One region of the Psychrobium sp. 1_MG-2023 genome, then DNA from elsewhere that is predicted to be linked to it. Evidence: predicted binding sites of a transcription regulator. Region 1 holds the regulator's gene; the other holds the start of a gene.
The links. Region 1 encodes LexA, which represses DNA repair genes until DNA is damaged. Its sites were predicted from a motif close to TACTGTATNNNNATACAGTA; they were not measured.
Positions count from the first base shown of each region.

Region 2: the regulator LexA is predicted to act here: its motif matches at 2,005-2,024, upstream of dinB (DNA polymerase IV).

Region 1 covers NZ_JAUYVJ010000001.1:51,608-55,484, reverse strand. Annotated here, with positions in the region: gene plsB (glycerol-3-phosphate 1-O-acyltransferase PlsB) at 1-943, opposite strand, end outside; gene lexA (transcriptional repressor LexA) at 1,221-1,844, shown strand; gene Q8W26_RS00195 (SulA-like leucine-rich domain-containing protein) at 1,841-2,386, shown strand; gene Q8W26_RS17860 (DUF1107 family protein) at 2,443-2,655, opposite strand; gene Q8W26_RS00190 (winged helix DNA-binding protein) at 2,959-3,474, opposite strand; gene Q8W26_RS00185 (MATE family efflux transporter) at 3,576-3,877, shown strand, end outside.
Region 2 covers NZ_JAUYVJ010000007.1:14,146-18,022, reverse strand. Annotated here, with positions in the region: gene Q8W26_RS05160 (aminoacyl-histidine dipeptidase) at 1-809, shown strand, start outside; gene dinB (DNA polymerase IV) at 884-1,942, opposite strand; gene Q8W26_RS05150 (autotransporter assembly complex family protein) at 2,048-3,829, shown strand; gene Q8W26_RS05145 (translocation/assembly module TamB domain-containing protein) at 3,826-3,877, shown strand, end outside.

The DNA.
Region 1 (3,877 bases):
AATCCATGTGACTACGATGACAAGGCACAAAGATTATTTCTTCTCCGTCTTGAGCGAGTTGACGAACACGCTCCGCATTACTGATATTGATGCCTTTATAGAGCTTATTCCACAACCAAGTCAGAACACGATCGCCAATACGAAGCAAGCGCTCAGAGTAGTTAGCGGCTATTTCGTCAACTAATTTAGACACTTCTGCTTTAACTTGATCATCTGATAGATTTTTTTGCTGCGCATATTCTTGCATCGCAACTTGTAACGCTGGCGACTTCATCAAACGTTGATCAAGTGAGTTTCTATATAGCAGCTTTGGCCCTAGCATTGTTTGGGCCTGCCGGTGAAAATGAAAACGTGCAAGACGTGATAGCTTGTGAGCAATACGCTCATCACTACTACGAGAAGCAATTAACTCGACCATCGAGATTGGTTGACTAAAGCGAACAAAGTTGTCTCGGCCAAGAAACAACACCATCATTATCTTTCTGAGCCAAGAAGCTTGTTCATCAGCAATCACGGCAGCTTTGACAGTATCGTCTTCCCGCCCTGGCTTACGCCCCCAAAACAAGGCTACAGGTACAATCTGAACATCTTGCTGTTCTGGTTGACGTAGGAAATTTATCAGTTCACTAAAGCGATTAATAAATTTATTGGCATCATTATTTTTGCCAAAAACAGGCACCCGACCCTGCACACAAAAATAACGAGGGATCTTTCGTTCACCAAGTTGTAGTGGCTGAGTAGGTAAAGGTAGCTTTAATGACTTACAAATTCTCTCTAATGCCACCAAGTCTGTTAATGACTCCGTTTTAAGCACATAGACAATGGGCTTGTGACGATCAATATTAAGCTCGGCGCAGGGATCTTTCGGTACGAGCTTGCTACGAACTAAGAAGCGAACTGGCCAACGTAAAATATTCACCCAACGTGATAGAGAGTTTGTCATACACACTTTTACCAATAACTAAACAGAAAACACGCGTAATATATCAAATTTCATACTAAGCCCAAAGGTATTACCAGTTATTATTTGTGGCAAGTTCATTTTAACTAATACTCGATAAGAGCAATCTATTAAAGATTAGAACACCGTGGCGTAATTTAATTATTAAAGTAAAGTTTTTTTGATTAATACTTGCACAGTAATTTTTACTGTATATACTGACAGCTATACTGTATGAAAACCCAGTTCATTTATTCTAATTTGGTGCTAAGGCAAGTATATGAAAAAGTTAACTAACCGTCAGGCTGAAATCTTACAGCTTATCAAAGACAATATAGCCATTACAGGCATGCCGCCAACACGAGCTGAGATTGCTAAAAAGCTTGGGTTTAAATCAGCAAATGCTGCTGAGGAACACCTTAAGGCCTTAGCCAAAAAAGGCGCTATTGAAATCATCCCTGGCACATCACGCGGCATTCGTTTACCTCCCGAAGCTGCCAATGACAGTGAAGAGCAAGGCTTACCATTGATAGGCCAAGTGGCTGCTGGAGAACCGATTCTAGCTCAAGAGCACGTTGAAGCACATTACAAAGTCGACCCTAGTATGTTTCATCCACAAGCAGATTATCTGCTACGTGTTAACGGTATGAGCATGAGAGATATTGGGATTATTGATGGCGATTTGCTAGCCGTACACAAAACAACCTCGGTTAACGAAGGTCAAGTTGTGGTCGCACGTGTAGAAGACGATGTAACGGTTAAACGTTTTGAACGACAGGATAATAAAGTTTTACTACACCCTGAAAACCCAGAGTTTTCAACCATCGTCGTCGATTTGGAATATCAATCATTAGAAATTGAAGGTTTGGCAGTTGGCGTGATAAGAAATGGAGCTTGGCAATGAAATCATTATATTTAAACCAACAAACAACTGAGAACAACTTTGCAATCAGTTCAGGTTTTAACCATTTAGATAACTTGCTAAATCAGGGTGGTTGGCAATCACAAACGATTAACGAGATCGTTAGTCAATCTAATGATGACCAGCAGTTAGAGATTCTTGGGCCAACCCTTAAAAAGCTCAGCGAACAGCGTCGCTGGATTGTATTGATTGGTGCACCGAAACAACAACTCAAAGCATTAAGCGAGCAATACCAAATCGCAAGTGATAAGATTTTATTAGTTCACCCAAAAGATCAGGTTGATACTTTATGGGCAATGGAGCAAGCATTGATGTCAGGAACTAGCAGCGCAGTTATTGCTTGGCCAGACTCAGTTAATGCTAGGGACTTAAAACGTCTGCAGCTTGCTGCAAAACGAACTAGCGCCTTAGCGTTCGTTTTTAATATCAATCAGCAACAAACACAACGCCAATTGAATTGTCATAGTCAAAATCAATTAGCGCAGCATGTTAATCTTAGTAAGTTAAGTGGTGCATTTCACTAAGCTTTGCGACGATTTAGTAAAGCCTAAAGTTCGATTACTGTGTAACTAGTATCAAGCTAATCCCACTGGGCAACAGGCCGTTTAGACTTAATAGATGAGTTCACCTGTTGAACAAAAGAGCTCTGCGTTCGGGTTGCGTTTTGTGGTAAACACAGCTGCCCTTGTGAAAATTTGAAACGTCCAAGCGAATCGATCTCTATCGTTCCTTGGAAGAATATCTTGATATGTTTAACAATTTGTCTGATTGATTGTTTTGCAAAAACTTTCATCTTATCCCTATGAATTCAACCTTAGTGGAATAGTAAGAACACAATTCAGTTAAAAAGTTCACAAAAAACCAAAGTATTAAACTTATATTAACTTCATAAATAACGTGTACATCTTTATCGGGCTAAAATGATAGCTTCGTTACTTATTATCTAGAATAACTACATACGCCAATAAATACCTTCCCGGCATCGATGTTATTACTTAGGTTCTGTTTGGAACGTAGCACCTGCACTCTAATTCGTTTATTCACGTTATCGCTTATTCGCGATACCAAAGGGGTCACTTAAATAACGGTATTGGTATTACAACGATGCAGCACTTCGAGAAGATTGATCATAAAAACCGGAAAGGACTCTTAATGCACTAGCCATTTCACTTAACTGTTGTTCCGTCAGATTTAAATCTTTAAGTGAGTCAATCAAACACTGCTCCCGAACCGCTTTATAACGCTCACAAAACTGCCAACCCTGCTCTGATGGTTTATAAAAGGTCTCCTTGCCTTTTTTAGTTGACGTTATCATCGCTAACTTGACTAATTTTCTCAACGAGTACGCAACGTTATGGCTATCTTCTAGGTTTAATGAAAAGCAAATATCAGCGAGCTTTTTAGCACGATCTCGGTGAGCTACATTGTGAACGACCTGAATATCAAGCGAGCTTAACTCAGTAACCCCAGCAGCTTGGCTACAATGCTGCATCCAACGTAAAAATGCATTATTCATCATTGTCAATCCATACTCAAATTCACTAAGTTGTGGGCAAGACGAAGATACCAAATGTGATGATGAAACAATGACAGGTGAAGTCTTATGCGACATAATGCTTCCTAAAATATAAAGCCAAAAAACAGAACAACTCTGCGCAGTTTATCTCATACCCAACATTTTTTATATTGCCTTTAACCAAAGTAAGAGAATTAGTGAAACAGATTATTAACAAGATCAATACAGCCAAACACCGTATTGAAGCAAAGACATTATTAAAACTGGCCGTTCCTGCTATTTTGGCTCAAGTGGCACAAATGTCGCTGGGTGTCATAGATACTATCATGGCAGGACGCTATAGCGCAGATGCGTTAGCAGCCATTGCTATTGGGGTCAGTATTTTTAATCCAATCATTGTTTTCATTATTGGGATATTCTTAGCGTTAAGCCCTATCACCGCTCAATTTAATGGTGAAGAAAATAAAAAAGGTGTGCGCCAAGCATTTCAGAGCGGCAT
Region 2 (3,877 bases), on a different contig from region 1:
ATATCCACCTAGGTCGTGGTAATGCGAATAAAGTATTAACTCGTGTTCTTTTTGAATTAAGCGATACTTTTAAACTAAAACTAGCCAGTATTGATGGCGGCAGCTTACGCAACGCCCTACCCCGCGAAGCGAGCGCTGAGCTATTAGTTCCTAATGAACAAGTTACAGAGTTTAAGCAAGCTGTTACACAATGGACTGAAACTTTTAAACAAGAACTGCAAGCCGTTGAACCGGATCTGGCTATTTTTGTTGACCCGACAGACGACATTGAACAAGTACTATCTCAGTCATTGCAAACCCGTCTTTTAGCTGCATTGTATGGTTGCCCTCACGGCGTATTTAGAATGAGTGATGAGATTGACGGTGTTGTAGAGACCTCAAATAATCTGGGTGTAATCCAAACACGTCATAACGAAATCCGCGTTCAGTGTTTAATTCGCTCATTAATGGATTCACGTCGTATTGATACACAAAACACCATTGGCTCAATCTTTAGTCTTGCGGGTGCAACAGTTGATTTTTCTGGCGCTTACCCAGGCTGGAAACCAAACACATCGTCAGAGGCTATGGCCGTTGTGCGCGATACGTACAATGAGTTATTTGGTGAAATACCAAAAGTCATGGTGATCCATGCGGGTCTAGAGTGTGGTTTATTTAAAGATGCTTATCCGCATTGGGATATGGTCTCTTACGGCCCTACAATTCGCTTCCCTCACTCACCTGATGAGAAAGTTAAAATTGATACCGTTGAACGCTTTTGGCAGTTAACTTTAGCAATTCTAAAGAATATTCCAGAAAAAACAGCGTAATTAGCAGGACGTTAAAACGACACACAAAAAAGAGCAGCTAATCATTTATGGGCTGCTCTTTTTTATTCATGTGTTTAATCAAATAAGTCTAGCTGAGGTACATCATCAGCCTTCGGTGCCGTAAACCCCACAGATAGCCCTATTAGCCGAACCGAGCGCCCATAACTTCTTTCTAGCGCTTGTTCAAGTAATTGCCGACATAACTCAAGACTAATGTCATCAACACTCTTTTCTACCGTCGTTGATTTAAAATCATTAAATTTAATTTTTATTCCTTGCTTAGCAATTATTTTGCCTTTCTCCACTTTGACTAAGCGTCTGTGAAGCTCTTGATACAATTGTTCAACAATTGGCCAGCAACTCGCTTGCCCGTTAATATCTGCGGCTAATGTGGTTTCTACTCCCGCCGATTTTCGTTCACGGTGCGGGTTCACTGTGCTGGGATCGATCCCTAAACTGCGTTGCTTAAGTACATGAGCCATTTTTCCGAAACGTTGCTCTAACCAAGGAAGCTCAGTGGCTCGAATATCTTCTCCTGTCATGAGTCCGAGTTGTTGTAATTTACCGAAAGTGACTTTACCAACACCGGGGATTTTATTTAGCGGTAAATTAAACGCAAACTCATCGACTTGATCAGGGGTGATAACGAATTGTCCGTTTGGTTTGTTTAAGTCAGATGCAATTTTAGCCATGAATTTATTAGGTGCAATGCCAGCTGATGCCGTTAAGCCTGTTTCGTCAAGGATATCTTGTCTGATTTGTTGAGCAATTAACGTCGCACTGCCAGAAAATAGCTGACAATCACTCACATCAATATAAGCCTCGTCTAAACTTAAAGACTCAACTAAAGAGCTATAACGTTTAAATATTTCAAACACCTGTGCTGATGCTTCTTTGTACGCTCCCATCCGACCAGGCACAAGTTGTAAGTGCGGGCAAAGCTTTAACGCCAAGGATGTCGCCATAGCACTTCGTACCCCATACTCCCGAGCAATATAATTACACGTAGCAATAACACCACGTCGATCACTCGCTCCACCAATCGCTATTGGCAAGCTGGCTAAAATTGGATTATCACGCATTTCGACCGCAGCAAAAAAACAGTCCATGTCAACGTGAATTATTTTACGCATCGGTAACCATCCCGTTTATAATACCCATCATCAAAAGCCCAATGACATTCATTATAGACAAGTACTGTATATAATAACAGTCACTCTAAGGACATTGTTTCAATAATGAGAAACATTCTATTCATTTTACTTTGCTTAATATCATCGTTTTATAGCACCGCAAAAGATATTGATGTGACTTATCACATCATTTCATCTGATGACTCTCTAACTAGTGCCGCAAAAAAGAATGTCAATGTCTACCTAAATCAGTTGTCATTTAACCAGAATGAAAGCTTAAGTTTTTGGCGTTTACAAGTCGTAAAACAAGCTACGATTGCATTGCAAGCTTTAGGCTATTATGCAGCGAATATTGAGGTTCAAACCCTAAATCAAGACGACCAGCCCGTAGCCAATATTGATATCAAACAAGGAGAACCAACGTTACTCTCACAAGTTGATTTTCGTTTAATTGGTATTGGGGCACTTGATGATGATTTTAAAAGGCAACAGCAACAGTACCCCTTTGCCGTTGGCAAGCGCATTCATCACGGCAGCTTCGATGATACTAAAGCTCAATTTGCTGATATTGCAGTAAACAAGGGTTATTTTGAAGCCAAGTGGTTAACTAGCGAAGTCATTATTGACATTGAAAAAAATAATGCCCAGCTCAGTCAAATATACGATACAGGCGTGCGTTTTACTTTTGGTGAGATAAAAATCCCTGAACACCACCCTGCACGAGAACTCATATTATCAATGGCTTCTTTTAAGCCAGGTGAACATTACCTAAGTGATACCCTTGCACAGTTTAACTTAGCCCTAAACCAAAGCCGCTATTTTAAGAGTATCCAAGCAATTCCTGAACCACCAAACCTATTAACAAAAACAGTTGATATTAACGTTGCAATTGTGGACAAACCTAAGAATATCGTTGAGTTGACGGCAGGGGTCAGTACAGATTTAAGTGGCGATACCGATCTTGGTATGCGGGGAGGTATCAATTGGATAAAACCTTGGCTTAATCGTCGTGGGCACAGTCTCGAAACCAGTCTTGAGCTCACAAAGCAAGAAAAGTCATTGACCGCAAGTTATAAAGTGCCTTATGCCGACCCAAACTATAATTACACTAACTATATTTTGGGCTGGCAACGCTCGGATGTACTGACAAATCCCTATGAGAAGTTCTCTCTGCAATGGCAGCGCCACAAAGCACTAGAAGGTGACTGGCAACGTATTTTATTTCTCAAGCTAGAACGAGAAAATGATCTGACGCTTAACCAACACGATAGTTTAATTTTACCCGGAGTGAGTTACACCCGGACACGCCGCCGAGGAGGATTAGACCCTAGTTGGGGCGACCGTCAAATATACTCTGTTGAGTTTGCTAACGAAGCTTGGGGCTCTTCTGTTGACTTAGCGAAGATATCCATTCGCTCTAATTGGCTCCGCCGCATTAATGGCACTCACCAATTCATATTTAAGTTTGATATTGGTGCAATTGAAGCTTCGTCGATTCATGATGTTCCTCAATCTATGCGTTTTTTTGCAGGAGGTGATGATAATTTGCGTGCCTATGACTTTAAATCTATAGCCCCCCTAGCCGAAACAACCAATGGTGATGACAAAGTGGTTCTTGAAGCGCAAGGTGGGTTATACCAAGCGCTAGCCAGCGCTGAATATAGTTACCCAGTCACAGAAAGTTGGCGTCTGGCTGCATTTTATGATGTCGGCACCGTTACTGATGATTTCTCAGAGTCATTAAAATCAGATGTTGGCGTAGGCATTCGCTGGCAAACCCCCGTGGGTCCGATTCGATTAGACTTTGCTTTTGGCTTAACAGAAGATGATCATGACCCTTTTGACAAGCCTTTTAGAATTAGCTTTGCTATAGGGTTAGACTTATGAGCCGTTTATTTTATCGTAAAGTTTTTGCTATCCCATTAAGCCTCATAG